DNA from 2 places in the Streptomyces sp. NPDC048644 genome. Region 1 is predicted to be linked to the other one. Evidence: riboswitches for the same ligand, from Rfam matches in the RefSeq annotation. Region 1 holds a riboswitch; the other holds the start of a gene.
What was found. Region 1 has a riboswitch for S-adenosylmethionine ahead of ACGFNI_RS01680 (aminotransferase class V-fold PLP-dependent enzyme). Riboswitches for the same ligand answer to the same signal wherever they lie in the genome.
Positions count from the first base shown of each region.

Region 2: it holds a riboswitch for S-adenosylmethionine, as region 1 does, so the genes downstream of both, thrC (threonine synthase) here and ACGFNI_RS01680 (aminotransferase class V-fold PLP-dependent enzyme) in region 1, are expected to answer to the same signal.

Region 1 is NZ_JBICVO010000001.1:361,470-376,982, reverse strand. It holds gene ACGFNI_RS01700 (c-type cytochrome) at 13-822, shown strand; gene ACGFNI_RS01695 (Rieske 2Fe-2S domain-containing protein) at 897-1,883, shown strand; gene ACGFNI_RS01690 (cytochrome bc complex cytochrome b subunit) at 1,880-3,517, shown strand; gene trpD (anthranilate phosphoribosyltransferase) at 3,658-4,722, shown strand; SAM riboswitch class IV at 4,828-4,944, shown strand; gene ACGFNI_RS01680 (aminotransferase class V-fold PLP-dependent enzyme) at 5,111-6,487, shown strand; gene ACGFNI_RS01675 (Lrp/AsnC family transcriptional regulator) at 6,696-6,977, opposite strand; gene ACGFNI_RS01670 (rhomboid family intramembrane serine protease) at 6,974-7,654, opposite strand; gene ACGFNI_RS01665 (hypothetical protein) at 7,978-8,217, shown strand; gene ACGFNI_RS01660 (NYN domain-containing protein) at 8,236-9,609, shown strand; gene ACGFNI_RS01655 (NlpC/P60 family protein) at 9,892-10,917, shown strand; gene ACGFNI_RS01650 (NlpC/P60 family protein) at 11,137-12,165, shown strand; gene ACGFNI_RS01645 (hypothetical protein) at 12,217-13,587, shown strand; gene ACGFNI_RS01640 (glycosyltransferase 87 family protein) at 13,568-14,845, opposite strand; gene ACGFNI_RS01635 (glycosyltransferase family 4 protein) at 15,033-15,513, shown strand, end outside.
Region 2 is NZ_JBICVO010000018.1:116,431-131,943, reverse strand. It holds gene tgmA (putative ATP-grasp-modified RiPP) at 1-111, opposite strand, end outside; gene ACGFNI_RS30930 (DUF4328 domain-containing protein) at 325-618, opposite strand; gene ACGFNI_RS30925 (DUF4328 domain-containing protein) at 516-800, opposite strand; gene map (type I methionyl aminopeptidase) at 1,030-1,800, opposite strand; gene ACGFNI_RS30915 (helix-turn-helix domain-containing protein) at 1,878-2,180, shown strand; gene ACGFNI_RS30910 (hypothetical protein) at 2,558-3,631, shown strand; partial or broken gene ACGFNI_RS30905 (Uma2 family endonuclease) at 3,743-4,099, shown strand; gene ACGFNI_RS30900 (VOC family protein) at 4,158-4,580, shown strand; gene ACGFNI_RS30895 (SDR family NAD(P)-dependent oxidoreductase) at 4,624-5,403, opposite strand; gene ACGFNI_RS30890 (type 1 glutamine amidotransferase domain-containing protein) at 5,456-6,151, opposite strand; gene groL (chaperonin GroEL) at 6,404-8,029, opposite strand; gene ACGFNI_RS30880 (cold-shock protein) at 8,414-8,620, opposite strand; gene ACGFNI_RS30875 (MoaD/ThiS family protein) at 9,103-9,381, opposite strand; gene thrC (threonine synthase) at 9,460-10,752, opposite strand; SAM riboswitch class I at 10,769-10,929, opposite strand; gene ACGFNI_RS30865 (glucosyl-3-phosphoglycerate synthase) at 11,102-12,067, shown strand; gene ACGFNI_RS30860 (trehalose-6-phosphate synthase) at 12,107-13,564, shown strand; gene ACGFNI_RS30855 (cytochrome c oxidase assembly protein) at 13,618-14,649, shown strand; gene otsB (trehalose-phosphatase) at 14,696-15,513, opposite strand, start outside.

The sequences.
Region 1 (15,513 bases):
CCGGGGTAATCCGTGAAAAAGCTCTCCGCACGACGGCGCCATCCGCTGGCGGCGCTCGTCGTCCTACTCTTCGCGCTGGCGGTCACTGGGGGGCTGTACGCCGCGTTCGCGCCGGCGGACAAGGCTCAGGCCGATGACACCGCCCAGTCTCTTGCCATCAAGGAGGGCAAGAAGCTCTTCGCCGTGGGCTGTGCAAGCTGCCACGGCACCGGCGGTCAGGGCACCTCCGACGGCCCGAGCCTGGTCGGCGTGGGCGCCGCAGCCGTCGACTTCCAGGTGGGCACCGGCCGTATGCCGGCCCAGCAGCCCGGCGCTCAGGTGCCGCGGAAGAAGAACATCTACAACAACGCCGAGATCGACCAGCTCGCGGCCTACGTCGCGTCGCTGGGCGCCGGTCCCACCGTGCCGAGCAAGGACCAGTACAGCCCGGACGGTGCCGACGTCGGCAAGGGCGGTGAGCTGTTCCGCACGAACTGCGCGCAGTGCCACAACTTCACCGGTAAGGGCGGCGCCCTGACCAACGGTAAGTTCGCCCCGACGCTCGAGGGTGTGGACCCGAAGCACATCTACGAGGCCATGGAAACCGGCCCGCAGAACATGCCTTCATTCGGCGACGGCTCGCTGTCGCAGGAGAACAAGAAGAACATCGTCGCGTACCTCGGCGCCGTCAACAGCGACAGCTCCGAGAGCCCCGGCGGCCTGGACCTCGGCGGTCTGGGGCCGGTCAGCGAGGGCCTCTTCGGTTACATCTTCGGCCTGGGCGCGCTGGTAGCGGTCGCCATCTGGGTCGCAGCCCGGACTACGAAGGCCAAGAAGTCATGAGTGAGACTGGACGACACGCAGACGTGCCAGAAGAAACCCTTCCGAGTGAGCGCCACGACGCTCACGGCGACGCGGTGGCCAAGGGGGAGAACCCCTTCGCCGACCCGGGGCTGCCGGCCCACGAGCACCGCGTCCAGGACATCGACGAGAAGGCCGCCCGGCGCTCCGAGCGCGTGGTCGCCTATCTCTTCCTGCTGTCCATGCTCGCGACGGTCGCGTTCATCGCGTCGTACGTGATCTTCCCGATCGACAAGATCGTCTACATCTGGCCGATCGGTCACATCAGCGCCCTGAACTTCTCTCTCGGTCTGACCCTGGGCGTGGCGCTGTTCTGCATCGGCGCCGGCGCGGTCCACTGGGCCCGCACGCTGATGTCGGACGAGGAGATCGCCGACGACCGGCACCCGATCGAGGCCGAGCCCGAGGTCAAGGCCAAGGTCCTGGCGGACTTCGCACAGGGTGCGAAGGAGTCGGGCTTCGGCCGCCGCAAGCTGATCCGCAACACCATGTTCGGTGCGCTGGCCCTGGTGCCGCTCTCCGGCGTCGTGCTGCTGCGCGACCTCGGTCCGCTGCCCGAGAAGAAGCTGCGGACCACCGGCTGGAAGAAGGGCATCCGCCTCGTCAACCAGTCGACCAACCTCCCGCTGCGTCCTGAGGACATCGCGGTCGGTTCGCTCACCTTCGCCAAGCCCGAGGGCTTGGAGGAGGACAGCGAGGACTTCAACGAGAACATTGCCAAGGACGCCCTGATGCTCGTGCGGATCCAGCCGCAGAACATCAAGGACAAGCAGGAACTCGCCTGGTCGCACGAAGGCATCGTGGCGTACTCGAAGATCTGCACCCACGTGGGTTGCCCGATCAGCCTGTACGAGCAGCAGACGCACCACGTGCTGTGCCCGTGCCACCAGTCCACCTTCGACCTCTCTGACGGTGGTCGCGTGATCTTCGGTCCTGCCGGTCACGCCCTGCCGCAGCTGCACATCACGGTGAAGGACGGCTTCCTCGAGGCCGCGCGCGACTTCGCGGAGCCCGTCGGCCCGAGCTTCTGGGAGCGCGGATGAGTAACGAGACGAGCGCGACCACCGCGCGTCGCGGCCAGGCGCCGCGGGGCGAGCGGATCGCCGACTGGGCCGACGGCCGGCTGGGTATCTACAGCCTCGCCAAGTCCAACATGCGCAAGATCTTCCCGGACCACTGGTCCTTCATGCTCGGTGAGATCTGCCTCTACAGCTTCATCATCATCATCCTGACCGGCGTCTACCTGACGCTGTTCTTCCACCCGAGCATGGCCGAGGTCACCTACCACGGTTCCTACGTGCCGATGCACGGGATCCGGATGACCCAGGCGTTCGAGTCGACCCTGGACATCAGCTTCGATGTCCGCGGTGGTCTGCTGATCCGGCAGATCCACCACTGGGCGGCCCTGATCTTCCTGGCCGGCATGATGGTCCACATGATGCGGGTGTTCTTCACCGGCGCCTTCCGCAAGCCGCGCGAGGTCAACTGGCTGTTCGGCTTCCTGCTGCTGGTGCTGGGCATGTTCACCGGCTTCACCGGCTACTCGCTCCCCGACGACCTGCTCTCCGGTACCGGTGTGCGGTTCATCGAGGGTGTCATCCTGGCGATGCCGCTGATCGGCTCGTACCTGCAGATGTTCATCTTCGGCGGGGAGTTCCCGGGGCACGACATCATCCCGAGGTTCTTCACGGTGCACGTGCTGCTGCTGCCGGGCATCATGCTCGGTCTGCTGGTGGCGCACCTGATCCTGGTCTTCTACCACAAGCACACGCAGTTCCCGGGTGCGGGGAAGACCAACAAGAACGTCGTCGGCATGCCGCTGCTGCCGGTCTACATGGCCAAGGCCGGAGGCTTCTTCTTCCTGGTCTTCGGTGTCATCTCGGTGATCGCCGCCATCGCGAGCATCAACCCGGTGTGGGCGATCGGTCCGTACCGTCCGGACCAGGTGTCCACCGGCGCCCAGCCCGACTGGTACATGGGCTTCGCCGAGGGTCTGGTGCGTGTCATGCCGGGCTGGGAGTGGAACTTCTGGGGCCACACCATCAACTTCGGTGTGCTGATCCCGATCCTGATCTTCCCGCTGGTCCTGGTCGCCATCGCGGTCTACCCGTTCGTCGAGTCCTGGGTGCGGGGTGACAAGCGTGAGCACCACATCCTGGACCGCCCGCGCAACGTCCCGACCCGTACCGGCTTCGGTGTCGCCTGGCTGATCGCGTACTTCGTGATGCTCATCGGCGGTGGCAACGACCTGTGGGCCACCCACTTCCACCTGTCGATCAACTCGATCACCTGGTTCGTCCGGATCGCGTTCTTCGCCGGTCCGGTGCTCGGCTTCATCGCCACCAAGCGGATCTGCATGGGTCTGCAGCGGCGTGACCGGGACAAGGTGCTGCACGGCCGCGAGTCGGGCATCATCAAGCGCCTGCCGCACGGTGAGTTCGTCGAGATCCACGAGCCGCTGGACCAGGAGCAGCTGCACGTGCTCACCCAGCACGAGCAGCCGACGCCGCTGGAGCTGGGCCCGGAGGTCGACGAGAACGGCGTCGAGCGCAAGGTGTCGCGGTCGAAGAAGCTGCGCGCCAAGCTCTCGAAGTCCTACTACAGCGAGGACAACGTCATCCCGAAGCCGACGGCAGAGGAGTACAAGGAGATCACCAGTGGCCACGGCCACCACTGATCACCACCACGCCGTGTGACGCACGGCGGTAAGTGACGCCACCCAGAGGGCCCCGTCCTGAGATCGGACGGGGCCCTCCGGCATTCCGGCGGCTCGGTAGGGTTTGACCACAAGCAGGACACGAACCAGGAGTGTGGACCATGAACGTTGTGACCCCGGTCGGCGGCGACAGCGTGGCGGCCCGCACCTGGCCGGACGTACTGAACGCCCTGCTGGAGGGCCGTGACCTCGCCGCCGACGACACGGCCTGGGCGATGGACCGGATCATGCGCGGCGAGGCCAGTGACGCGCAGATCGCCGGTTTCGCGGTGGCGCTGCGGGCCAAGGGGGAGACCGTCGCGGAGATCTCCGGGCTGGTGCGCGCGATGTACGACCACGCGCGGCTGATCGAGGTGCCGGGGCCGAGCGTGGACATCGTCGGCACCGGCGGTGACGGCGCCAAGACCGTCAACATCTCCACGATGTCGTCGATCGTGGTGGCAGGCACCGGCGTGAAGGTCGTCAAGCACGGCAACCGTGCGGCGTCGTCGGCGAGCGGCGCGTCCGACGTGCTGGAGAAGCTGGGTGTCGCGCTCGACCTGTCGCCGCGGCGGGTCGCCGAGGTGGCGAACGAAGCGGGCATCACGTTCTGCTTCGCGGTGAAGTTCCACCCGTCGCTGCGGCATGTGGCACCCGCCCGGCGGGAGTTGGGCATCAGGACCACGTTCAACGTGCTGGGCCCGCTGACCAACCCCGCCAAGGTGCGGGCGCAGGCGACCGGTGTCGCGGACGCCCGGATGGCGCCGATCCTGGCCGGTGTACTGGCCGAGCGCGGCTCGTCCGCCCTGGTGTTCCGCGGCGACGACGGGCTCGACGAGCTGACGACGACGGCGACGTCCCGGGTGTGGATCGTCCGCGACGGCGCGGTGCGGGAGGTGGCCTTCGACCCGCGGGACGTCGGTATCCCGCTGGTGCCCGTGGCGGCGCTGCGCGGCGCCGACGCCTCGTACAACGCCGACGTGGCGCGGCGGCTGCTGGACGGGGAGCGCGGTCCGGTGCGGGAGGCGGTGCTGCTCAACGCCGCCGCCGCGCTGGTGGCGCTGGAGCTGACCGACGCGCCGCTGACCGAGCAGATCGGGGCGGCGATCGGCAGGGCCGCCGAGTCGATCGACTCCGGTGCGGCCAAGCGGGCCCTGGAGCGCTGGGTGGCGGCCAGCAACGCCTGAGTGTGGCGCCGCAGTTGCGGCGTGCGGACGTGAGCCCGGCCCGGTTTGATCTCAAAAACTGGACCGGGCTTGCGCCGTACGGAGCGTGTGGCATGATTCTGCCCAGGTCACGAGTGACAGCGATATGGCCCCGGCCCGCTGTCCGGCAACCCTCCGTCCGTGGCGGGGTGCCCCGGGTGATGACCAGGCCGCAGTCAGCGAGGTCTGCGGCAAGCGCGGATCCCTCGCCAGGGATCCTGGTCTTCGAGGGAGATCTTCCGTGAACCAGCGAATGCGATAGGGCCCGAAGGCCCCTTTTCCGCTTTCTGCTTTTTCCTTTCACACTGCGTCGCCGCGCTGCCGTACGCCCGCACGCAGTGAATTCGCCTTTCTCTCACGGGAGTTCGCCATGCCTGTTTCCGCCGTTGCCGCCGACAGTTCCGTTTGTGCCCCGCTGGCCGTTCTGGGGCGAGATGTCCTGGTGCCGCTGGTCACCGGCGGCGAGGTCGACTACGCCGCGCTGGACTACGCGGCGAGCGCCCCGGCGCTCCAGCGGGTCTGGGACGACGTGGCGGGCTACGCGCCGTACTACGGCAGCGTGCACCGCGGCGCCGGGTACCTCTCGCAGCTCTCCACCGACCTGTTCGAGAACGCCCGCACCACGATCGCGGACTTCCTGGGATGCCGCCCCGACGACCAGGTGGTCTTCACCCGGTCCACCACCGACTCACTGAACCTGCTGGCCGCCGTACTGCCCCCGCACACCCGGGTGTTCGTCTTCGAGACCGAGCACCACGCGTCGCTGCTGCCCTGGGAGCAGTGCCCCGGCGTCGAGGTGACGTACCTCAACGCGCCGCGCACCCCGCAGCAGGCCGTCGACGCGCTGGAGACGGCCCTCGCCGCGCGCGAGCCCTACGGACCCGCCCTGGTCTGCGTGACCGGTGCCTCGAACGTGACCGGTGAGCTGTGGCCGGTGCGCGAGTTGGCCGCCGCCGCGCACGCGCACGGCGCCCGGATCGTCCTGGACGCCGCGCAGTTGGCCCCGCACCACCCCGTCGACATCGCCGAACTCGACGTGGACTGGATCGCCTTCTCCGGACACAAGCTCTACGCGCCGTTCGGCTCGGGTGTGCTGGCCGGCCGCGCCGACTGGCTGCGGGAGGCCCAGCCGTACCTGGCGGGCGGCGGCGCCAGCCGCAAGGTCGCGCGGCGTACGGACGGCGGCGTGGACGTCGAGTGGCACACCAGCGCGGCCCGGCACGAGGCCGGTTCGCCGAACGTCATCGGTGCCTACGCGATCGCCTCTGCCTGCCAGGCGCTGACCGAGGCCGGATTCGACACCCTGGTCGCCCGCGAGCGGGAGCTGATCGCCCGGGTCACGGCGGGCCTGGCCGAGGTGCCCGAGGTCAGGGTGCTGTCGCTGTTCGGCGACGACGCCCCGCGGGTCGGCGTCCTCTCGTTCGTCGTCGATGGCTGGAACAGCTCGCACTTCGCGGCTGCGCTGTCGGCCGAGTACGGCATCGGCGTGCGCGACGGCCTGTTCTGCGCGCACCCGCTGGTGCGCACCCTGCTGGGCGGCGAACCGGACGAGCCCGGCGAGTGCGGCGCCCCCGAGGCGGCCCCCGGCGAGCGCTCGCTCAACGCCATCCGGGTCAGCTTCGGCGCCGGCACCCCCGACGAGCACATCGACCGCTTCGTACGGGCCGTGAAGGAACTGGTGACGGACGGCGCCCGCTGGAACTACCGCACAGAGGAAGGCCGTTGCGTCCCCGACGCAACCCGCTGAGGAGACAGAGGCGCGCCCGACCGACGACGCGCACCCCACCCTCTTCCCCCCACACACACGGGAGGGGCCGGACCGCAGGACGAAGTCCGGAGGTCCGGCCCCTCACCCGAACAGCCCCGCGCAGCGACAACGGCCCGCCGCAGGCACAACGGCGGAAAACCCCCACGGCGGGAAAGCCGGCAACGTGGGAAACGGCCCAGCGCAGCGCCTACGCGTCGAGCCCGATCGCGAACGCCGCCTCCAGGTCGTGCTGGGAGTACGTGCGGAAGGCGATGTGGGTCTCCGTGGAGGCGACACCCGGCACCTTGCTGATCCGGCCGGGAATGACGTCGGCGAGATCGTCGTGGGCGGCGACGCGGACCATGGCGATGAGGTCGTGGGCGCCCGTGACGGAGTAGACCTCGCTGACGCCTTCCAGTGCGGCGATCTTCTCGGCGATCTCCGGGATCTGGTCCACGCTGGTCTTGATGAGCACGATCGACGTGATCACTGCTGGCTCTCTCCCTCGGTCGCCGGTGTGTTCCCCCTGGTGGCCACCACACTAGCGCCCCGGTAGCGGCCCCACGCGTAGAGGAAGCCGAGGGCGAAGCCCACCACATGGGCGAGGTAGGCGACGCCGGGGCCGCTGGGGTCGCGCTGGGCCGCCAGCCACTGGAGCACGAACCAGAACAGCAGCACGATCCAGGCGGGGAAGCGCAGCGGCAGGAAGAAGAGGAACGGGAAGATGCTGGTCACCCGGGCCTTGGGGAAGAGGTAGAGGAAGGCGCCCAGCACGCCGGAGATCGAGCCGGACGCGCCGACCAGGGTCTGTCCCGACGTGGCGTGCGCGGCTGCGTAGCCGAGCAGGGCCAGGTAGCCGGTGCCGAGGTAGAAGACGGTGAACGGCAGCCGCCCCATCCGGGACTCGGCCATCCCGCCGAAGACGTAGAGGAACAGGACGTTGCCGAGCAGGTGCAGCCAGCTGCCGTGCACGAACAGGGCGGTGAGCGGGGTGAGCAGGGCGTGCGGTGAGCCGCTCCACAGGTCGCGGGGGATCACGCCCCAGTGCGCGAAGTAGGCGGTCTGTGCCTGGAGCAGGGTGTCGCCGGTGCCGTAGAGGTGGTTGAGGCCCGAGGCGGGGCTGAGGGCGAAGAGCGCGCAGCACAGGCCGATCAGGACGTTCGTCATGCGGGAGAACACCGCGGTCAGGGAGCGTGCGGAGCGGAGCGCGCCGGCGGTCGCGGGCGGGTCCGACCGGGGCCTCGGGGACCGGGGGGAGTGGGGTGGCGGGGGAGGCAGAGGCGGCGCCATCATGAAGCGATCATGACGTAATGCGGGCAATCGGGACAGACTGCCTCGCCGCACGGCACCTCCTGGACGGTGCCCGCACCGGCCCTTCGTCAGGCCGTAGGGTTACGGGCAGTACTTTGCGTTCTTCCGCAGTCCGACGGCGCACCGCGTGAGCCCGCAGCTTCGGTCACCACGCTCGAACAGGAAAGAGGACGATCACGATGGCTGTTCCCGTGCCGACGGACGGAACCCGGTGGCGCTGCACCCTGTGCGGCAACCTCACGCGATTCGATGTGACCCGCCGGTCGAAGGTCGTGGAGTACCTCCACCTCGACCTCGCCGGGGAGCCGAAGGTGGAGGAGCGCGAGGTGCTCAGTGAGAGCATCGAGTCCGTGCGCTGCCGCTGGTGCAACGCGGTCGACCAGATCGAGCTGGTGGACCGGCCGGGCGCGAGCACCTGAGATCGGAGCGAGACAGCCGTGGTGGAGCGTCCAGCAGGGGAGCCGGGGGCGGAGCACGACGACGCGCCTGGCCGGGTGGCCGAAGAGGCCCTCGACAGCCCGCTGCCCGAGGGCGTACGGCGCCGTGTCGTGGCGCTCGCCGCGGACGCGTTCGGCGCCCTGACGGTGGCCGAACTCCCGCCGCCGCTGCGGCAGTACGCCCGTTTCACCCCCACCCGCCGGGCCAAGTTCGCCGGTAACGCGATGGCTGCCGCGCTGGAGAGCGACGCGGTGTTCCGGCAGCGGATCGCCGGCAAGGTCCGCGCGGCCCAGCCGGAGCTGGCCGGCGCCCTGGAGAACGGCACCCCGCCCGCCGCCGCCGACCCGCTGGACGTCGCCGCTGCGGCGTACGTGCTCCGCCCCGACGGCTGGGTCAAGCTCGTCGCTGCGGCCGGCGAGGAGGCCCAGCGGGCGCGCGCCGAGCGGGCCGGCGAAGAGGCCGACAGGGAACTGGTCAGGCTGCGCGACGAGCTGGCGCAGGCCCGTACGGATGCCCGCGCCGACGCCGAACGGGTGCGGGCCGACCTGGACGGGCTCCGCAAGGAGAACGAATCGCTCCAGCGCAAGCTGCGCAGCGCCCAGAGCGACGTCAAGCGCGGCGCCGCGACGGTGCGCAAGGCCGAGTCGGCGCTGGAGGCCGAACGCTCCAGGGCGGCTGCGGAGAAGACCGCGGCGGACAGTGAGGTGCGCCGGCTCAAGGCGCGCATCGCCGAGGCCGAGACGGCGCTGGAGACCAGCAGGCGGGCCGCCCGCGAGGGGCGCAGCACCGAGGACATGCGGGTGCGGCTGCTGCTCGACACCGTCCTGGACGCCGCCCAGGGGCTGCGCAGGGAGCTGGCGCTGCCGCCCGCCGACGTGCATCCGGCGGACACCGTCGACGCGGTCGCCCCCGGCCGGATGACGCCCAAGGACATCGCCACCCGCGCGCTGTCGGAGACCGATCCGGCGCTGCTCGACCAGCTTCTGGCGCTGCCGCAGGCCCACTTGGTGGTCGACGGCTACAACGTCACCAAGACCGGCTATCCGACCATGCCGCTGGAGAAGCAGCGGCTGCGGCTGCTGGGCGGCCTCGCGGTGCTCGCCGCCCAGACCGGCGCGGAGATGACCTGCGTCTTCGACGGTGCGGAGCTGGCGGCGCCGGTGCTGCTGGCGCCGCCGCGCGGGGTGCGGGTGCTGTTCAGCAAACCGGGTGTGACGGCCGACGAGTTGATCCGTCAGCTGGTGAGGGCCGAACCGCCGGGCCGTCCGGTCGTCGTGGTCTCCACGGACCGGGAAGTGGCCGACGGGGTCGCGAAAGCCGGCGCGCGTCCGGTCGCATCGGCCCTGCTCCTCAAGCGACTTGCCAGGACCTGACGCGGCGGCGATATGTCCGTTGCTTCGTCTCTGGCTGTCAAATCCCCGCTACTGCCTGTGTGATGTTGGTAAAACCTCGGGCTGACGGACCGTTTTTTTCCCGTGAGGATTTGAAGCGATCACAACTCGGTCACTAAGGTCGGGCCTCGAACCTTCATGCAGTTGATCATCCAACCGGGATGAACAGTGAAGGAACCGCCGAGTCCGCGGCGTTCACGCGGAGCCGGGGTCTCACCCCCCCACTTCCCGGTAGGCGGCTGGAGGAAGAAGGAGCTCGCCTTCGTGGCGTCCCACCGTCGACCCAAGCAGCCGAGCCGTATTCGTGTGACCGTGCTCACCGCGACCGCCGCCGCTGCCGTTGCCCTCTCGTCCCAGGCCGCCCAGGCCGCCCCCGAGCAGTCGAAGAAGGACGTGAAGTCCGAGGTCGACAAGCTCTACGAGCAGGCCGAGCAGGCCACCGAGAAGTACAACGGGGCCAAGGAAGACCAGGAGAAGCTCCAGAAGGAGGTCGCGGACCTCCAGGACAAGGTCGCCCGCGGCCAGGACGAGCTGAACCAGCTGCGCAAGGGCCTGGGAGCGGTCGCATCCGGCCAGTACCGCAGCGGCAGCATCGACCCCTCGGTCCAGCTCTTCCTCTCCGGAGACCCGGACACCTACCTGGAGAAGGCGTCCACGCTCGACCAGTTGAGCGGCAAGCAGGCCGACCAGCTCAAGGTCATCGCGGACAAGCAGCGCCGCCTCGCGCAGGAGCGCGCGGAGGCCGCGAGCAAGATCCAGGACCTCGCCGACACCCGTAAGGCGCTCGGCGAGAAGAAGGACGAGATCAAGGGCAAGCTCGGCAAGGCCCAGGAGCTGCTGAACACCCTGACGGCCAAGGAGAAGGCCGCCCTCCAGGCCAAGGAGAACCGGGCCGACCGCAGCAACGACCGGGTCAACCTCGGTGACGACGTGCCCGCTTCGCAGCGCGGCGCAGCCGCCCTGGCCGCCGCCCAGTCGAAGATAGGCGCGCCGTACGTCTGGGGCGACACCGGACCGTCGTCCTTCGACTGCTCGGGCCTGACCTCCTGGGCCTACCAGCAGGCCGGCCAGTCGCTGCCGCGCACCTCGCAGGCGCAGGCCGGCGCGGGCACCCGGATCGCATCGCAGAGCGCGCTCAAGCCGGGCGACCTGGTGCTCTTCTACGGCGACCTGCACCACATCGGCCTGTACGCGGGCAACGGCACGGTGCTGCACGCCCCCAAGCCGGGCGCATCGGTGCGCTACGAATCGATCAACAACATGCCGTTCCAGTACGGCGTGCGGCCCTGACACGGCCCAACCTGCCGCCCGAACGGGCGAATTGCGGCTCGCTCCGCTGACTTCCCGCCCCGCCGGTGACCTGCACAGTCACCGGCGGGGCGGCATTTTGCGTACCGGCAGGGGTTATTGGCCGCCGCGTAGTGGCCCGGTTACTGTCTGCCCTCGCAGCCGCCGGTCACGACCGTCCTCCCGGACGGCAGGGGCTGCACGGAAGGGAGTGCGGCCCGCGTGTCCCATCGCCGTACCTCGCAGCCAGGACCGCTCACCCGCGCACGGGCCGCCGCGCTGTCGGCCGTACTGGCGACCGCGGCGGCCACCCTCTCCGCGGCCCCCGCCACCGCCGACCCGACCGCTGATCACCGTGCCGCAGCCGCCCGCGTCGACGCGCTCTACGCCCAGGCGGAGCGGGCCACCGAGAAGTACAACGGCGCCGACGAGCGGACCGATGAGCTGCGGGTGCGGGCGGCGAACCTCCAGGACCGCACCGCCCGCGCGCAGGAGCGGGTCAACCGGCTGCGCGGCAAGGTCGGCGCGCTGGCCGCCGCCGACTACCGGGCCGGCGGCATCGACCCCACCCTCCGGCTGCTGCTCTCCGAACGCCCCGGCGCCTACCTGGAGAAGGCCGCCACCCTCGACCGGCTGCACCGCAGCAGGGCCGGCGAACTGCGCGCCCTGCTGGCCGCCCGCCGGGTGCTGGACCAGCACCGCAGCGAGACCGCGCACACCCTCGCCGAGCTGGCCGCGGGCCGCGAGGCGATGGCCCGCCACAAGCGGGAGGTCCAGCGCAAACTGGCCGCCGCCCGCCGGATGTTGCAGGACATGCCCACGGACGCCAGGACCGCCTACCGGTCGTCGCGGGACGACGGGCGGGCCGGGGTGGTTCCCGACACCGGCGGGGCCGTGGCGCCGTCGGGGCGGGCCGCGGCGGCCGTCCGGGCGGCGGTCGGCGCACTCGGCGCCCCGTACGTCTGGGGCGGCACCGGGCCTTCCTCGTTCGACTGCTCCGGCCTCACCCAATGGGCCTACGGCCGGGCGGGTGTCTCCATCCCGCGCACCTCGCAGGCCCAGCGGGGCGCCGGACGGCGGGTGCCGCTCAGTCAGGCGCGCCCCGGAGACCTCGTCATCTACCGGTCGGACGCGAGCCACGTCGCGCTGTACGTCGGGGGCGGGCAGGTCGTGCACGCCCCGCACCCCGGTGCGCCGGTGCGCTACGAGTCGGTGGGCATGATGCCGGTCACGTCCGTGGTGCGGCCCTGACCGGAGCCCCAGCGGTTTTGCCCCCGAGCGCCCGCGCATACGATCGGCCGCATGGCAGGTCAGCGAGGTGCGCGACACCCGTCACGGGCCCGGACGGCGGGCTGCGCCGTGCTGGTCATCGCGCTGCTCGCCTCCCTGGCCGGCTGTGCGGGCGGCGCGCCGCCGCAGTCCCGCCACCCGGACGTCCAGCGGATGCTCGCGGCCCGCGCGCGGGCCGTCGCGCAGCACGACGAGGCCGCCTTCCTCGCCTCCGTCGACCCGCGGCCCAGTGGCTACCGTGACCGCCAGCGCCGGATGTTCGGCAACCTCGCGGGGCTGCCGCTGACCGGCTGGCGCTACGACCTGGTCGCCACCGACGCCTTCCCGCTGCCGCCCGGCGACGGCGAGCGGCTGGCGGCGAAGGTCAAGCTCAGCTACCGCCTCAAGGGCTACGACGCGGAGCCGGTCACCTCCGTGCAGTACCTCACGCTGACCCGGCGCGGCGGCGGCTGGCGGATCTCGTCGGACACCGACGCGACGGCCGCCGGGCACACCGGCACCCGTCAGCTGTGGGACCAGGGCCCGGTGCGGGTGGTCCGCGGCCGGCACAGCCTGGTGCTGGGCGGCGCGGCGGACCCGGGCCGGCTGCGCGATCTGGCGAAGCGGGCGGACGCCGCGGTGCCGGCCGTCTCTTCGGCCTGGAAGGGGGCCTGGGCGGGGCAGGTCGTGGTGGAGGCCCCGGATTCCGTGGCGCAGATGGCGCAGCTGCTGGGCAGCGGCGACGCGTCCGGTTACACCGGCATCGCGGCGGTGACCACCGGCGAGGCGGGCGCGGCGGCCAAGGCGCCCGCGGACCGGGTGATCGTCAACCCGGACGCCTACGAGGAGTTGAACGACCTGGGGCGCGCGGTGGTGCTCACCCACGAGATCACCCATGTCGCCACGCGCACGGACACCACAGGATCGACGCCGCTGTGGCTCTCCGAAGGGTTCGCCGACTGGGTCGCCTACCGCGGCAAGGACCGCAGGGCCGGCATCGCGGCGCCGGAACTCTCCCGCGCGGTGGCGACGGGCCGTCCGCCGCAGCAGCTCCCCACCGACGCGGACTTCGGCTTCACCGGTGGCGCCGACCGGCTGGCCACCGCGTACGAGGGCGGCTGGCTGGCCTGCCGGATGATCGCCGACAAGTGGGGCGAGGCGAAGCTGCGGGCGTTCTACCGGGCGGCCGGACACAGCGCGGCCACCCCGGGCGGCAACGGCCCGGCGGCCCGCCCGGTGGCGCGCACGGCCGCCCCGCCGTCCGCCCGGGACGGCACCGACGACCACCGGCAGCCGGCCGGCCGCAGCACGCGCATCGACGAAACGATGCGCGCCCAACTCGGCATCGGCATCACGGAGTTCACCCGGCGATGGCGGGCCTACGTCAAGGGCGAGCTGAGCTGACCTGGGCGCGGTCGGCGGTGACCTCCCCGGCGGGCCCGCCGTCCGCGCGGTGGGCGGCAGGGGGCGCCGCCGTCGCCCGCCACAGCCGGCGGCAGGCGAGCAGGCAGGCCGCGACCAGCAGGCCGTTGCGGAGCAGCAGCACCGTCAGGCCCGTGCCGTCGCTCGCCACGACGTGGGCGAAGCCGAGCGGGAACTCCAGGAACGTGACACCGGTGGCGAGCAGGACGAGGACGGCGGGCAGGCCCTGCCGCCCCGCCCGCGCCGTCAGGCACACCGCGGCGAGCCCCACCAGCCAGAGCAGGTACTGCGGGCTGATCACACGGCTGGTGGTGGTGAACAGCAGCACGGCGGTGAACGCGGCGTCGGCGCACAGGGTGGCGGTCAGCGCCCGCGCCCGCATCCGCCACAGCAGCAGCCAGCCGAACGCGGCGCAGGACAGCGCGAGAGCCACCGCGCTGACCTGCGGGACCAGCGGGCCGACGAACTCCATCGAGCCGTAGTTCAGCAGCACCCGGCCGCTCCAGCCGAAGTGCCGGGCGACATGGAGGACCAGGGCGCCGAGCGACTCGACCTCGGTGCCGCGGCCACGCTGGGCGCCGATGAAGGACAGGGCGCCCGGCGCGGCGGCCACACAGCACACGGTCGGCGCCGCCGTGCAGAGTGCCGCGGTGCGCCACAGCGCCCGCGCCCGCCCGCCGCGCACCGCGGCCCCGCACAGCAGCAGCGCTGGCCACACCTTCAGCAGCGTGCCGCACGCGATGAGGGCACCGGCCACCCGCGGCCTGCGCGCGGCGGCGAACAGGGCGGCGACCGCGACGGCGGTGACCATCAGGTCGTAGCGGGCGTACGCGGTCGGGCCCAGCAGCGCGACCCCGGCGACCCAGGCCCAGGCGCCGGCCTGCCGGTTGCCGGGACGCCGGGCCGCCCGCAGGAACAGCGCGAGGACGGCGGCGTCGACGGCGAGCAGCAGGACGAAGAAGGCGTGCGCGTAGCCGAGGAACGGCAGCAGGGTGGGGGAGAGGACGGCGAGGGCGGCGCCCGGCGGGTACTGCCAGGTGACGTCGTCCACCGGGAAGGTGCCGGTCCGCAGGACGTCGGACCAGCCCTGGTAGATCACCGACACATCACCGGTCACGTCGGGCCCCGGCACCACCAGCACCTTCAGGACGCACAGCAGCAGCACGGCGCGGGTCGCCGCCCACGCTGTCACGGGGAGCAGCACCGCCCGCGGGGTGCCGCGGGTGCCGCGGGATGTCATCGTCAACGCGTCCTTGCCGGCCGGTCCTGCCCTTGCCGCCCGCCGCCACGGGGCGTCCCTGCATGATGCCGGACGGGTCCGGGCGCGGGCCGCCACCGGGCCGCCGCGCGAGCCGAGCCGGTACTGTCGGCGGCGGGCCCTCACGACCTGGCGGGCCCGCCGCCGAGACCGACGCCGAGAGACCAGCGTGCACAAGACCCTCATCGTCACCAACGACTTCCCGCCCCGCCCCGGCGGCATCCAGGCGTTCCTGCACAGCATGGCGCTGCGGCTCGACCCCACCCAGGTCGTCGTCTACGCCTCGACCTGGAAGCGCAGCAGGGAAGGCGTCGAGGCCACCGCGGCGTTCGACGCCGAGCAGCCGTTCCCGGTGATCCGCGACCGTACGACGATGCTGCTGCCGACGCCCCGGGTCACCCGGCGGGCCGCGGGCCTGCTGCGGGAGCACGGCTGCGGGTCGGTGTGGTTCGGTGCCGCCGCGCCGCTCGGTCTGATGGCGCCGGCGCTGCGGTCGGCGGGCGCCCGCCGGATCGTCGCGACCACGCACGGCCACGAGGCGGGCTGGGCGCAGCTGCCGGCCGCCCGGCAGTTGCTGCGCCGGATCGGCGAGGGCTGCGACACCCTCACCTACCTCGGCGATTACACCCGGTCGCGGATCGCCGCCGCGC
Region 2 (15,513 bases), on a different contig from region 1:
GCCCAGCTCGACCGTCCGGCCATGCTCATCCACGATCACCGCGATCTGCGTTTCAGGGTCGATCACAGGCATGCATTTCGGAACCGTAGCGGTGGCCGCGTACGGCCCCATTCGTTGCGTGCCCCACGGTGCGGGCGTCTGCGTCATCTGTTCTGCGCCTCCGTTTCTTAGCGGTGTTCACAGCTCAACAGCACAGCAAAATGGCCTGAGTTGCGCAATCCCACCCCGCCGGCTCTTCCTGTCCAGGGGGAGTGGCCGAGGCCGTTGCGCCACCTGAAGACCGCGCGGGTGCCTGAGACACAAAAGCCCGGGGCCCGCCGGCGGTCAGAGCATCGGCCCCCGCAGCGCCTTCTCGTTCTGCATGCGCGTGAGGCGGCGCACGAAGAGAATCGCGAGGACGGCGGCCACGATGTCGAACACATCGCTCGTCATGAGCCCGGCGATGGCTCCCCTGATCTCGTCCAGTGTCTCGGCCTTCGCGTACCGCTGACCGGCGAGGCGTCCGAAGAACAGGTTCACGAGGAACAGTGCCCACCACCAGTTGAGCAGCACCCTGGACCGGGAGTTCTCGTCGGCACTGGCGTTCCAGGTGAAGACGGCCACCCGCCGGGGGACCACAGGTTCACCACCGGCACGACCCAGCCCCAGATCGCCCAACCATGCTTCATCGCATGGCAGTTGGGGGCGAAGACCCCGGCGTTCACGCGGGCCCTGTGGAACCAGACGATGAAGACCACGGCGGTCGCGACCGTGACCGCGAGCTGCACCTTCCCGGATGCCGCGAACAGCGCGACGGGCATGTGGGACATGCGGAATCCCCCGGTGGTGCTGGATCACTGTGCTGACACGCGCAGCGGGCCACCTCTCCCCGAGGCGGCCCGCACACAGAGGGAACATATGTTCTCGATATATCCCCTGTCGATTCAAAAGGGGCAGACAAGCCCGTCTCGGAGTGAACCAAACCTTCCGGCAGAGGGCAGAGTTGAGGCGCCCGCACAATTGCGCTCACTTCGACAAGGTCGATTGCACCTACTTCGGCAAGGTGAGGATTTCGGCTCCGCTGTCGGTGATGGCGATCGTGTGCTCGCTGTGCGCCGTCCGGCAGCCGGTCGCACTGCGGAGCGTCCACCCGTCGGCGTCGGTGACGAGTTCAGCGGTGTCCGCCATGACCCACGGCTCCAGCGCAAGCAGCAGCCCAGGGCGCAGTTTGTATCCACGGCCGGGCCGTCCGGTGTTCGGAACGTGCGGGTCCTGGTGCATCGTCGATCCGATGCCGTGACCTCCGAACTCGGTGTTGATCGGGTACCCCGCCGCGCCGAGGACCGTACCGATGGCATGGGCGAGGTCGCCGATGCGGGCGCCGGGCCCGGCGGCGGCGATCCCTGCGGCCAGCGCGCGTTCGGTTGCCTCGATCATCGCGACGCTCTCCGGGGGCTTCGCGTCGCCCACGATGAAGCTGATGGCGGCGTCCGCGGCGACCCCGCCTCGGGAGACGGCGAGGTCGAGCGTCAGCAGATCGCCGTCGGCAAGCGTGTAGTCGTACGGCCGCCCGTGGAGCACCGCGTCGTTGACAGCCGTGCAGATGTAGTGGCCGAACGGGCCGCGGCCGAAGGACGGCGCGTAGTCGACGTAGCAGGAATCCGCTCCCGCCTCGACGATCATGGCCTTGGCCCACCGGTCGATGTCCAGCAGGTTCGTGCCGACCGCGCTGCGGCCCTTCAGCCTCTGCAGGATGTCAGCGACCAGGGCGCCGGTGCCCTTCGCGCGGGCCAGCAGGGTGGGGTTCAGGATCTCGATCATGCGGCGCCCTTCTGCAACCAATAAATATACCGGTCAAACTATACCGGCCAAACTATACCGGTACTAGAATCGGAGCCATGGTCAGGTTGCCGCTCACCCCCGAAGAGGTCGAACGCGGACAGCGCCTCGGCGCCCTCCTGCGTCTGGCCAGGGGAGAACGCTCGATGCTCGACGTCGCGCTCGACGCACGCGTCTCACCGGAGACCCTCCGGAAGATCGAGTCGGGCCGCGTGGCCACCCCCGCGTTCCCGACCATCGCGGCAATCACCGACGTCCTCGGCCTCTCCCTCGATGTGGTGTGGGCCGAGATCAACCGGCCCGAACAGGGCGCCGGACCGGCCGGCGCCGGTCACCACGCACCCGAGCGGTTGGCCTCGTAAGCCGGGAGATCCCGAAATGGCCAGTAGATTCACCGAGCTGGCGATCGACCCGGAGGGCAACGAATCCTGCGTCCTCGCGGGCTGCCACCCCTGACCGGAGACCACACACCGCGCGAGACCCGAGACCCGGGCGCCGAGACCCGCGCTTCGGGATCCGTGCTTCGAGCCCTGTCTTCAAGGAACGGGAGGGTAAAGGGAATTCACCCACCCACCCGCCCAACTCCCGCACACACCAGCACCGATGACGGATTGTGTTCGGTTTGCCACAACCTGCCACGCCGGTCTAGCGTTCCCGGCACCAGACAAAAATCAACCCCGGCGGGTGCTACCAACACTCACGCCGGGGTCTGACCAACAAGATCGGAACAAGCGATCTCATGGCTACTGAAGACTCTAACGCCGTCACAGCCCCGTACGCACACGCCCACCCCGGCCGCGTACATCCTCCGGCCCGCCCCGGCTACGGAAAACGCACCGCCCCGGGCCAACTTCCCCGCAGTGCGGACGACTTCACGCACCTCCCGCGCCGCGAAGCATCCATCGCCGGATACCTCGACCGGCTGCCGGACGGCGCCGACATCTCCGTGAAGACGCTGGCCAAGGTACTGCCGGACTACGGCCAGTGCGCGCTGGGCACGGCGCTGCGGCGGTTATCCGAGGCCGGGCACCTGCGCCGGATCACCGAACTCCGGGACGGCAGCGGCAGCCCGCGCTGGGTGACCCGAACACACTTCTCCCGCACCCCGCGCCCGGACTCCTGGTGGGCCGCCCTCACCTCGGGCGATGTCCCCATCTCCTCGGGCGATGTCCCCACGGAATCGGCCGCCGCCCAAGCACCACGCGTACCGACACCCCCGCGCGAGCCGGAGCCCCCGAACGAACCGGAACCACCACCGGCCCCACAACCGCACAAACCCCCACAACCGCACGGCTCCCCGCACCCGCACCGCTCCTCACACCCGCGCCGCGCCCCACACACGGCGCACCCCCGCACCCCGGCCTACGCGGCCCTCGCCGCCCTCGGCCGCACGGATCCCCGTATGACACTCTCCGCCGCCGACTGCGCCGCCCTCGAACCGCTGGCCGCCGAGTGGCTGGCCCGGGGCGCGACCCCCGACCATCTGGCCCAGGCGCTCACCGCGGGCCTGCCACCGGTCGTCCACCACCCCGCCAAGCTGGCCCACTCCCGCCTGACCACCAAACTCCCGCCGGAGCCACAACCGGCCCCGGAACCACCGCCGTTCCACGACGGCGCCCCACCCCGCCCCCGCTTCATGGAATGCACCCTCTGCCGCGCCCCTGGCCTCCCCCAGGCCCTCCCCGGCGGCCTCTGCCCCGACTGCCGCAACGAACCCCGCCCCACCCCGCGCGGCCTCTCCCCCACGGCCGTCCACGCTCACGCCCAGCGCCTCCGGGAGGCGACCCGCGCAACAGAACGGAGTCACGCATGACCGCAACAACTGTCCGCACGAGAACCGGGGCACCATGGAGTCGAGGAGGCGACACCATGACCCCCAGCGCCGCACACCGCCCGCAGATGCTCGTCACAGGGCCTCCAGACCGAGGTCTGCTGCAAGGGCCGCGCCCGCCCCGACGGCTCCCTCGCCCCGGAGGACCACTTCGTCGGCCAAGGCGAATGGGCAAGTCCCGAAGGCGTCCTCATGACCGTCGAGGTGACCTCCCACGACGCCGACACCGACCGCCGCGACCGCCGCGAGAAGCGCGACGGCTACGCAGCCGCCGGCATCCCCGCCTACCTCCTCATCGACCGCGACGCGGGCACGCTCACCGTCTACAGCGAGCCGCTGAACGGCACCTACCGCACCCGCGCCACCCACCCGTACGGAGCCGCCGTCCCGCTCCCCGACCCTCTCGGCATCACCCTGAAGACCGAAAAGCTCAAGGACTACGCCCACTGACGGAGCCCCCTCCAGACCAGGCAGCCCAGCCGGCCGGAACTGGGCTGGAAAGGTCGGCATGGAACTCACCCAGATACGCGTGTTGGTGTCCGACTTCCCCGGCGTCTACCGCTTCTACCGGGACGTGCTCGGGCTCAAGCCGCAGTTCGAGGCCGAGAGCGGCCCGTACGCCAAGTTCAGCCCCGACACCGGACACGCCGCCATCGCGCTGCAGGAGCGGGCGCAGATGGCCGGCGTGCTGGGGCAGTTGCGGGCGAATCCGGATGGGTACCGCGCGCTGGTGGTGCTGCGGGTGGACGACCTCGACGCCGCCCACGCCGAGCTGACCTCGCGGGGTGCGGTTTTCACCCGGGAGCCGGGCCCGATGGGCGATCGGATGCGGGTCGCCTACCTGGAGGACCCCGAAGGGAACCTGATCGAGCTTCAGGAGTGGCTGGCGCCGCGCGAGCGGGCCGACGGCGAGTCGGCGCAGGAGGCATAGGAGAGGGAGGAGTCGGGGTTCCGCGGGGGCGGGCCACCGCCCCTCAGTGCACCGAGAAGCCGCCGTCCACGTAAAGGGCCTGTCCTGTGACGTAGGCGGAGGCGGCGCTGGCCAGGAAGACCGCGGCGCCCGCGAAGTCGTCGGGCAGTCCGTTGCGTCCGGTCAGGGTGCGGGCGGCCAGCGCTTCGACCTTTTCGGGGTCGGATGACAGGCTGGTGTTGAGCGGCGTCATCACGAAGCCCGGCACGAGCGTGTTGCAGGTGACGCCGTGCGGCGACCACGCCTCGGCCTGGGAGCGGGCCAGGGACTCCAGTGCGCCCTTGGAGACCCCGTAGGCGCCGCTCTGGACGAAGGCGCGGTGCGCCTGCTGGGAGGTGATGTGGATGATCCGGCCGTAGCCGCGTTCGGCCATGCCGGGGCCGAACCTGCGGCCCAGCAGGAAGGGCGCTTCCAGGTTCACGGCCATCGTGGTGTCCCAGACCTCGTCGTCCAGCTCGCCCATCGGCGGGCGCAGGTTGACCCCGGCGCAGTTGACGAGAATGTCCGGCTCGCCGAACACGGCAGCCGCCCGGTCCGCCGCTGTCCGCACCCCTTCGCGGGTGCCGAGGTCGGCGCTCACCCAGGCCGCCCGGCAGCCTTCGGCCGCCAACTCGTCGGCAGTGGCGGCGAGTTCCGCTTCCCTGCGCGCCACGATCACGACGTTGGCGCCCGCGCGGGCGAGGGCGCCGGTGATGGCCCGGCCGATGCCGGAGCTGCCGCCGGTCACCACGGCGGTCCTGCCGTCCAGGGCGAACAGGCCGGAGAGGTACGTCTGCGAAGTCATGGCCGCACCTTAGATGCGGCGTTCGCGGAGCGCGCGAGGGGGTCGGGGCAGGTCAGCGCAGCCGCCCGACGACCGCTTCGGCGACCGCCTTCGCGCTGCCGGGGTTCTGCCCCGTGATCAGCAGGCCGTCCTCGACCACGTACGTGGCGAACGGCTTCTCCGCCGTGCTGTAGGACGCCCCGAGCTGCTTGAGCCGGTCCTGGAGGCTGTAGGGAACCACGTCCGCGCGCCGGGCCAGCTCCTCCTCGGGCCACGAGAAGCCGGTGACGTCCTTGCCCCGCACCAGCGGCTCCCCGCCGCTCAGAGTGACGTCGAGCAGGCCGCACGGCCCGTGGCAGACCGCCGAGACGATCCGGCCGGTTTCGTGGAAGCGGGCGATGAGCGATTCCAGCGCCGCGCTCTGGTGGAAGTCGAACATCACGCCGTGCCCGCCGGTGAGGTAGATCGCGTCGAAGTCCTCGACGTCGACGTCCGCGACCGGCACGGTGTCCGTCAGCTTGTCCATGAACTCGCGGTCGGCGTAGCGCTTGTCGGTGCCCAGGTCGGCGAGGACGTCGTGGGCCAGGCTCTCCGGGTCGAGCGGGACGTGGCCGCCCGCGATACTGGCGATCGTCATCGCGAAGCCGGCCTGTTCGGCGACGTCGTAGAAGTGCGTCAGCTCCCCCAGCCACAAGCCGGTACGGTACCCGGCCTTCTCGTACTCGCCCACGCTCGTGACGATGACCAGGATGCGGTTGGTGCCGGCCATGGCGGCCTCCCTCTCCGAGCTGCCGGTAAGCCGCTGAAGGAGCTGCCGATACCCGCGAGCACCCCGCGAAGGCCAGGCGGCACCCGCGGCTCATTCCACCGTAACCGTGATCATTTACGCCGCAACCCGGCTCCCGCGCCGGGGATTTGGGTCCTGGATCCACCCGTACAACGCCCGAAGGCGGCACCCCCCAGAAGGGGTGCCGCCTTCAGTACGTACTCCGGCGCTATGGCCTGCCGATCCTCGGGAGGATCAGAAGTCCATGTCACCGCCGGGCATGCCACCGCCGGCCGGGGCGGCGGACGCCTTCTCCGGCTTGTCGGCGATGACGGCCTCGGTGGTGAGGAACAGCGCGGCGATGGAGGCGGCGTTCTGCAGCGCGGAACGGGTCACCTTCGCCGGGTCGATGATGCCCTCGGCGATCATGTCGACGTACTCGCCGGTCGCGGCGTTCAGACCGTGGCCGACGGCCAGGTTGCGCACCTTCTCCACGACAACGCCGCCCTCAAGGCCGCCGTTGACGGAGATCTGCTTCAGCGGGGCCTCCAGGGCCAGCTTCACCGCGTTGGCGCCGGTGGCCTCGTCACCCTCAAGCTCCAGCTTCTCGAAGACCGAGGAAGCCTGCAGCAGGGCCACGCCACCGCCGGCGACGATGCCCTCCTCGACGGCCGCCTTCGCGTTGCGAACGGCGTCCTCGATGCGGTGCTTGCGCTCCTTGAGCTCGACCTCGGTCGCGGCACCGGCCTTGATGACCGCAACACCGCCGGCGAGCTTCGCCAGGCGCTCCTGCAGCTTCTCGCGGTCGTAGTCGCTGTCCGAGTTCTCGATCTCGGCGCGGATCTGGTTCACGCGGCCCTGGACCTGGTCGCTGTCGCCGGCACCGTCGACGATGGTGGTCTCGTCCTTGGTGATGACGACCTTGCGGGCGCGGCCCAGCAGGTCGAGACCGGCGTTCTCCAGCTTGAGGCCGACCTCCTCGGAGATGACGGTGCCACCGGTGAGGATGGCGATGTCGCCGAGCATGGCCTTGCGGCGGTCACCGAAGCCCGGGGCCTTGACGGCGACGGACTTGAAGGTGCCACGGATCTTGTTGACGACCAGGGTCGACAGGGCCTCGCCCTCGACGTCCTCGGCGATGATCAGCAGCGCCTTGCCGGACTGCATGACCTTCTCCAGGAGCGGCAGCAGGTCCTTGACGTTGCCGATCTTGGAGTTGACGATCAGGATGTACGGGTCGTCGAGCGACGCCTCCATACGCTCCATGTCGGTGGCGAAGTACGCCGAGATGTAGCCCTTGTCGAAGCGCATACCCTCGGTGAGTTCCAGCTCCAGACCGAAGGTCTGGGACTCCTCGACGGTGATGACGCCTTCCTTGCCGACCTTGTCCATGGCCTCGGCGATCAGCTCGCCGATCTGGGTGTCAGCGGCGGAGATGGAGGCGGTCGAAGCGATCTGCTCCTTGGTCTCCACGTCCTTGGCCTGCTCCAGCAGAGCGGCGGAGACGGCCTCGACGGCCTTCTCGATGCCGCGCTTGAGCGCCATCGGGTTGGCGCCGGCGGCGACGTTGCGCAGGCCCTCCTTGACGAGCGCCTGGGCCAGGACGGTCGCGGTCGTCGTGCCGTCACCGGCGACGTCGTCCGTCTTCTTCGCGACCTCCTTGACCAGCTCGGCGCCGATCTTCTCGTACGGGTCCTCCAGCTCGATCTCCTTGGCGATGGACACACCATCGTTGGTGATCGTGGGGGCGCCCCACTTCTTCTCAAGGACGACGTTGCGGCCCTTGGGGCCGAGGGTGACCTTGACGGCGTCGGCGAGCTGGTTCATACCGCGCTCAAGGCCGCGCCGCGCCTCCTCGTCGAACGCGATGATCTTGGCCATGTGAAGTGGTCCTCCCAGGACGAAGGGGGCACCTCCCGCGCCCGAAGGCGTGGAGGCGGATTTCTCCGGACCGCGCTGGCGCCCGCGACGGACGGACCACACACCGGACGGTTCCTTCCCGTCCTGCCTGCGGACCTCGCCGACGGTCCAAAACTGTCACTCTCACCCGGAGAGTGCTAACGCCAATGATTAGCACTCGACCCCCTGGAGTGCAAGCGCCTTCGACGAAGGCTCCTTGAGGGGAGGCGGTCGGGTGACGGGTGGGAGCAAGCGCCTGTGGACCACGTCAGGCTTACGCCCCGCCCCGGAGCACCCCGGGCACGACAGGAGGCCCGCACCCCCGAAGGGATGCGGGCCTCCTTCATGCTGCAGTCGGTCGGCGCCTCAGCCGGCCGCCACCCGGACCATGTCCGCCTGCGGCCCTTTCTGGCCCTGCGAGATCTCGAACTCGACCCGCTGGCCCTCCTCAAGGGTGCGGTAACCGTCCATCTGGATCGCGCTGTAGTGGACGAAAACATCCGCACCACCGTCGACCGCGATGAAGCCGTACCCCTTCTCCGCGTTGAACCACTTGACGGTGCCCTGAGCCATGCCTAACTCCCCTATTACTGGCCCTTGCACAGGACCGCACTCCGCGGACCCGGGTCAGACCTCACCCCGCGAATGGCCCGTGGGGTGTGCGCCGGAACGCGTCGACCGCCGCTGAATGTATCTGCACCGATGCCCAGCGCAACAGGTCAATCGGACGAGAATTCTGACGCCGCCGGAAGGGGCGATATGCCCTGAACTCCCCATATTCCCGGGCAAGTCGGGCCGGGCATAGCGCACTTAAGCCGCAAATGCTGCACACACTTTGCGCACAACTCACCGCGATCTCATGGGCGTCGAACCGCTTGCGGTGGGGGCATGGAAGGGGATCAGCGAAATGGTATCGCGTTTTGCAGGACCCTTTCACAACTCGGAATGGCCCCGTCCGCTTATCCGCGGACGGGGCCATTCCAGTCAATCAAGGGAAAGGATGGCGCGAATTGAACGGCGCACTCCTTCCGAGAGGGGCAGCGCCCCTCGGACGGTCAGCAGCCTCCCGCCACCGCCGGAATGATCGAGATGCCCGCACCGTCCGGCGTAGGCGTCTGAAGGCCCTGCTCGAAGCGCACGTCGTCGTCGTTGACGTACACGTTCACGAAGCGGCGCAGCTTGCCCGCGTCGTCCAGCACACGGGCCGCGATGCCCTGGTGGTTCTTCTCCAGGTCGCCGATCACCTCGGAGAGGGTCGCGCCCTCGGCCGCGACCTCGGCCTGGCCACCGGTGTACGTGCGGAGGATGGTGGGGATGCGGACCTTGACGCTCATGGGTTCTGCCTTCCAACGGCTACGGAATACGACTGCGGGTTCGGGGGCCGCCGGGCGAGCGGCGGCGGGCGGGACGGGTCAGCCGGCCAGACCGGCCGAGCGGAACGCGTCCAGGCTCGGGCGGATGGTGGCCGTGGGGCCCGTGGTCGGGGCGACGGCGTCAAGCGTCTTGAGGCCGTCACCGGTGTTCAGGACGACGGTGGTCAGGGACGGGTCGAGCAGACCCTCATCGATGAGCTTCTTGGTCACGCCGACGGTCACGCCGCCCGCGGTCTCCGCGAAGATCCCTTCCGTCCGGGCCAGCAGCTTGATCGCGTCCACGACCTGCTCGTCGTTCACATCCTCCACCGCACCGCCGGTACGGCGCGCGATGTCCAGGACGTAGGGACCGTCGGCCGGGTTGCCGATCGCCAGCGACTTGGCGATGGTGTCCGGCTTCTGCGGGCGCACCACGTCGTGACCGGCCTTGAACGCCGTCGAGACCGGCGAGCAGCCCTCCGCCTGGGCGCCGAAGATCTTGTAGGGCCGGTCCTCGACGAGGCCGAGGGCGATCAGCTCCTTCAGCCCCTTGTCGATCTTCGTCAGCTGCGATCCGGACGCGATCGGAATGACGATCTGGTCCGGCAGCCGCCACCCCAGCTGCTCGCAGATCTCGTACGCGAGTGTCTTGGAGCCCTCGCCGTAGTACGGACGGAGGTTGACGTTGACGAAGCCCCAGCCCTCGCCGAGCGGGTCGCCGATCAGCTCGCTGCAGAAGCGGTTGACGTCGTCGTAATTACCCTCGATGCCGACCAGGTCGCCGCCGTAGACCGCGGCCATGACGACCTTGCCCGCCTCCAGGTCGTGCGGGATGAAGACGCAGGACTTGAAGCCGGCCCGGCGCGCCGCCGCGCCCACCGCGCCGGCGAGATTGCCGGTCGAGGAGCAGGACAGGGTGGTGAAGCCGAAGGCGCGGGCGGCTTCCACGGCGATGGCGACGACCCGGTCCTTGAAGGAGTGCGTCGGGTTGCCTGAGTCGTCCTTGACGTACAGGCCGCCGGTGACACCCAGCTCACGGGCGAGGTTGTCGGCCTTGACGAGCTTGGTGAAGCCGGGGTTGAGGTTCGGCTTCTCGGCCACGTCCTCGGGGACGGGCAGCAGCGGCGCATAGCGCCAGATGTTGTCGGGACCGGCCTCGATCCGCTTCCGCAGCCCCTCGGGGTCGCCACTCGGCAGGTCGTACGCCACTTCGAGCGGCCCGAAACAGGTCGCACAGGCGAAGATCGGGCCGAGGTCGAAACGCTCGCCGCATTCGCGGCAGGAGAGCGCGACGGCAGGACCCAGAGCGACGGAGGGAGCGTTTTCGGTGACTTCAGTAGCTTGCACAGCCATGGAGGGAGGCCCTTTCTCCTCATCTTCCTCGGGGCGCATCTCGCCACGAGACGGATTTGGCACCTTCCCTAGCCGGGAGCCTCACGCGCGCGGGACGTTCACGTCCTGGCGGCAAGACCGGCTGGAGGGTTGCCGGGGCTTCAACGGGCCGTATCCCTCTGCCCCTCTGGATGAGCGGTATGGCACTGGGCACAATCCCAGGCGTTTGTGGTGCGGAGACCCCGGCATGCGACGGTCGTCCGCGTTGTTCAAGACTGTAACCGAAGGCCCTGACGGTTGAGATAGTCGTCCGAACCGCGAGATGGATCACATGCGCCGCTGATACGGCGCGCACCGAGGAGTCGAAGACGTGCTGGAAGAGGTGGAGCGCTGGCTTGAGCACCGCTCCTGGTCCGCTGCCGACCGCCCGCTCGGGCAACTGCTCGACGCCAAGCGGCAGACCGGCAGGACGGTCAGCGTGGTGCTGCCCGCACTCGACGAGGAGGCCACGGTCGGCACCATCGCCGCGGCCATCCGCGCCGCCCTGATGACGCCCGATGTGCCCCTCGTCGACGAGTTGGTGGTGCTGGACTCCGGCTCCACCGACCGCACCGCCGAGGTCGCGGCGGCGGCCGGGGCGCGCGTCGTGCACCGTGACACCGTCCTGCCCCGGCTGCCCGCGCTCCCCGGCAAGGGCGAGGTGCTCTGGCGCTCGCTGCTGGCGACCCGCGGCGACATCGTCTGCTTCGTCGACGCCGACCTGCGCGCCTTCTCGCCGGACTTCGTCTCCGGCATCGTCGGCCCGCTGCTGACCGATCCGGACATTCAGTTCGTGAAGGCGATGTACGACCGGCCGCTGGAGACCGGCGGCGCGCCCGGCTCCGGTGCCGGGCAGGGCGGCCGGGTCACCGAACTGGTGGCGCGCCCCCTCCTCAACCTCCACTGGCCGCAACTGGCCGGCTTCGTGCAGCCCCTGGGCGGCGAGTACGCGGCCCGCCGCTCGCTGCTGGAGCGCCTGCCGTTCCCGGTGGGCTACGGCGTCGAGCTCGGCCTCCTGGTCGACGCCCTGCACACCGTCGGCCTGGACGCGCTCGCCCAGGTGGACGTCGGCGTCCGCAAGCACCGCCACCAGGACGGCCAGGCACTCGGCCGGATGGCGGCTGCCATCTACCGCACCGCCCAACTCCGGCTGGCCCGCGGGCACTTGGTGCGGCCCCGGCTCACCCAGTTCGACCGCGGCGAATCCGGTTTCGTGCCCCGCACCACCGACGTGGACACCGAGGAACGGCCCCCGATGGCCGAAATACCGGAGTACGCGGAACGCCGGGCGGCCTGAAGGCGGGCGGGCGGCACTCCGTCCGTCTACTCTCGCCGCATGGTCTCCGCACGCAAGCCTGCCGAGGTGCTCGTCGCCTCCAATCGCGGTCCGGTCTCCTACACCCGGGCGGCTGACGGCGCGCTGACCGCCAAGCGCGGCGGCGGCGGTCTCGTCTCGGGCCTGTCGGCCATCGGCCCCGACACCGACGCGGTCTGGGTGTGCGCCGCGCTCGGCGACGGCGACCGCGCGGCCGTCCGGCGCACCGGCGGCGATCTCGACCCGGACGACACCGGTGGACAGCGCGTCCGGATGCTGGACATCCCCGCTGAGGTGCACGCCGCCGCCTACAACGGCATCGCCAATTCCGTCCTGTGGTTCGTCCACCACATGCTCTACCAGACGCCCCTGGAACCCGCCTTCGATACGGACTTCCGTACGCAGTGGGCGGCCTACGAGGCGTACAACGCGGCCTTCGCCGACGCGCTCGCCGAGGCCGCCGCACCGGGCGCCGCGGTCCTCATCCAGGACTACCACCTGGCGCTGGCCCCAGGGATGCTCCGCGCACTCCGCCCCGACCTGCGGATCGCGCACTTCTCCCACACGCCGTGGGCACCCGCCGAGTACTTCGCGATGCTGCCCGACGACATCCAGCGGCAGCTGCTGCGCGGCATGCTCGGCGCGGACCGCACCAACTTCCTGACCCACCGCTGGGCACGGGCGTTCCGCAGCTGCTGCCGGGCGGCGCTCGGCCCGGAGGGCGAGATCGCCGAGGCCCGCATCGGCGTGTACGGCCTGGGCGCCGACGCCGGGTTCCTGCACGAGCGTGCGCACCGTCCCGACGTCGGCGAACGGCTCGTGGCGCTGCGCGCCCAGGTGGACGGCGAGCGCGGCGGCGCCCCGGCCCGCAGGACCATCGTCCGCGTCGACCGCACCGAACTCTCCAAGAACATCGTGCGCGGCCTGCACGCCTACCGCAGGCTGCTCGCCGACCACCCCGAATGGCGCGAGCGCGTGGTCCACATCGCCTTCGCCTACCCCTCCCGCCAGGACCTGGCCGTCTACCGCGACTACACCGCCGAGGTGCAGCGGGTCGCCGAAGCGGTCAACGCCGAGTACGGCACGCCCGGTTGGCGGCCCGTCGTGCTGCACGTCAAGGACGACTTCGCCCGCTCGCTCGCCGCCTACAGGATCGCCGACGTGGCCCTGGTCAACCCGATCCGGGACGGCATGAACCTCGTCGCCAAGGAGATCCCGGTGGTCTCCGACACGGGCTGCGCCCTGGTCCTCTCCCGCGAGGCGGGCGCCCACGAGGAGCTGGGCGATGACGCCCTGACGGTCAACCCGTACGACATCAACGCCACCGCCGACGCCCTCCACGCGGCCCTGTCGATGCCGGACGCCGAACGCGCCGCCCGCACCGAACGCCTGGCCGCAGCCGCCACCGCGCTGCCGCCCGCCCGCTGGTTCCTGGCGCAACTGGAGGAGCTGAGGGCGCTGGAGGGCCGGTCCTGCTGACCGCCCGGCACCCGCTCCGCCACCGTCGCGGGGCCGGGTCTAGCGTGTGATCCGTGACGGGTACAACGATTGCGGCCGGCCTCCCGGAACTCACCGCGGGACGGCTGGCCGACAGCTGGCAGCTCGATCCGTACGCCCTGGCGCTGGTGCTCGTGCTGGGCGGTCTCTACGCCTGCGGTCTGGTGCGGCTCGCGCGGCGGGGCGAACGGTGGCCGCTCGCGCGGACCGCGGCGTTCGCGGGGATCGGGCTCGGCGGCATCGTGGTGGCGACCATGTCGGGGCTCGCGGTCTACGACCACGAGCTGTTCTGGCCTGCCGCCGTGCAGAACGTCGTGCTCGACCTGATCGCGCCGCTCGGCCTGGCGCTCGGCGACCCGCTGGCCCTCGCGCTGCGGGCGCTGCCCGACGAGCGGCCGGCCGCCCGGTGGCTGCGCGCGCGGCTGACCGGCCGTGCCCTGCGCCTGCTGACCTTCCCGCTGGTCAGCACGGTGCTGGTGCTCGCGTCCGAGCTGGCGGTCTACTTCACGCCGTACTTCCCGACGGCACTGCGGCACGGCCCGCTGCACGAGCTGATGTACCTGCAACTCCTGGTCGTCGGCAGCCTTTTCGTGCTGCCGATGCTCACCCGCGAGGCGCTGCTGCCGTCGTGGTGCAGCCATCCGGTGCGGGCGCTGCTGGTGCTGGTCGACGGGCTGGTCGACGCGGTGCCCGGCATCGTTGTGATGACCAGCAGCACCATGATCGCGGGCGGCTGGTACGCCTCGCAGCACCGGCCCTGGGATCCGAGCCCGGAGCGCGACCAGATGATCGGCGGCGGGCTGATGCTGACCATCGCCGAGGTCGTCGGACTGCCGTTCCTGATCGCGGTGTTCGCGGAGTGGGTACGGTCCGAGCGTGCCCGTACGAAGGCGCTGGACGCCCGGCTGGACCGCGAGCTGGCACCTGCGGGCGGGACGGCCACTGCCGTGGGGACCGGCGCTGCGGGCGGGTCCGGCGCGCCGCAGCCTGAGCTGACCCGGCCGTGGTGGGAGACCGATCAGGGGATGGTGGGCGAGCGCTTCAGGCGGCACGGCAGGGGCGGCTGACCCGGGTGTTGCCGCGGGGGGGACGACTGTCGGCCCGCCGCCGTCCTCAGGTGGCCGCGAGCCGGTCCGCGAGCCCCTCGATCAGCGCCACCACGCCATCGGGCCCGTCGACCACCAGGTCCGCGCGGGCGGCCAGTTCGGCGACCTCGGCGCTGCCGCTGCACACCAGGAGGCCGGTGAGGCCGTCGGCGCGGAGGCGTTCGACGGCGTCGAAGGCGGCGAGGTCGCCGAGGTCGTCGCCCGCGTAGAGGACCGTGCGGGCGCCGCTCTCGCGGACCCAGTCGGTGAGGGCGACGCCCTTGTCCATGCCCGGCGGGCGCAGTTCCAGGACGAGGCGGCCCGGTTCGACGATCAGGCCGTGGCGGGCGGCGAGCGCGGACAGCGGCTCGCGCAGCCGGTCGAAGACGCCCTGCGGGTCGGGGGCGCGGCGGGTGTGCACGGCGAGGGCGCGACCGCCCTTGGTCTCGATCGCGGTCTCGGTCCAGGGGCCGTGCCAGACGCCGGAAGCGGCCAGCACGCCGGGGAGTTCGGCTGCCACGGCGGCGACGGCGGGCGGCGGCGGGGGCGCGTGGACGGTGTTGCTCGCGGCTTCCCAGCGCTCGGCGCCGTAGTGGCCGAGTACGACGAGGTGGTCGAGGCCCGGGGCGCCCGTGACGCCGGACAGGCGGACCGCGACCTCGGCCGGGCGGCCGGTGATCACAGCGGCGGCGCGCAGCCGCGGGACGAGGCGGCCGAGCGCCGCGGTGGCGCCGGGGTGCGCGCGGGCCTGTTCCGGGTCGGGGACGATGGCGGCGAGCGTGCCGTCGAAGTCGAGGGCGATCACGGCGCGTTGCGGCTCGGCGAGCAGCGCGGCGAGACCGGCCC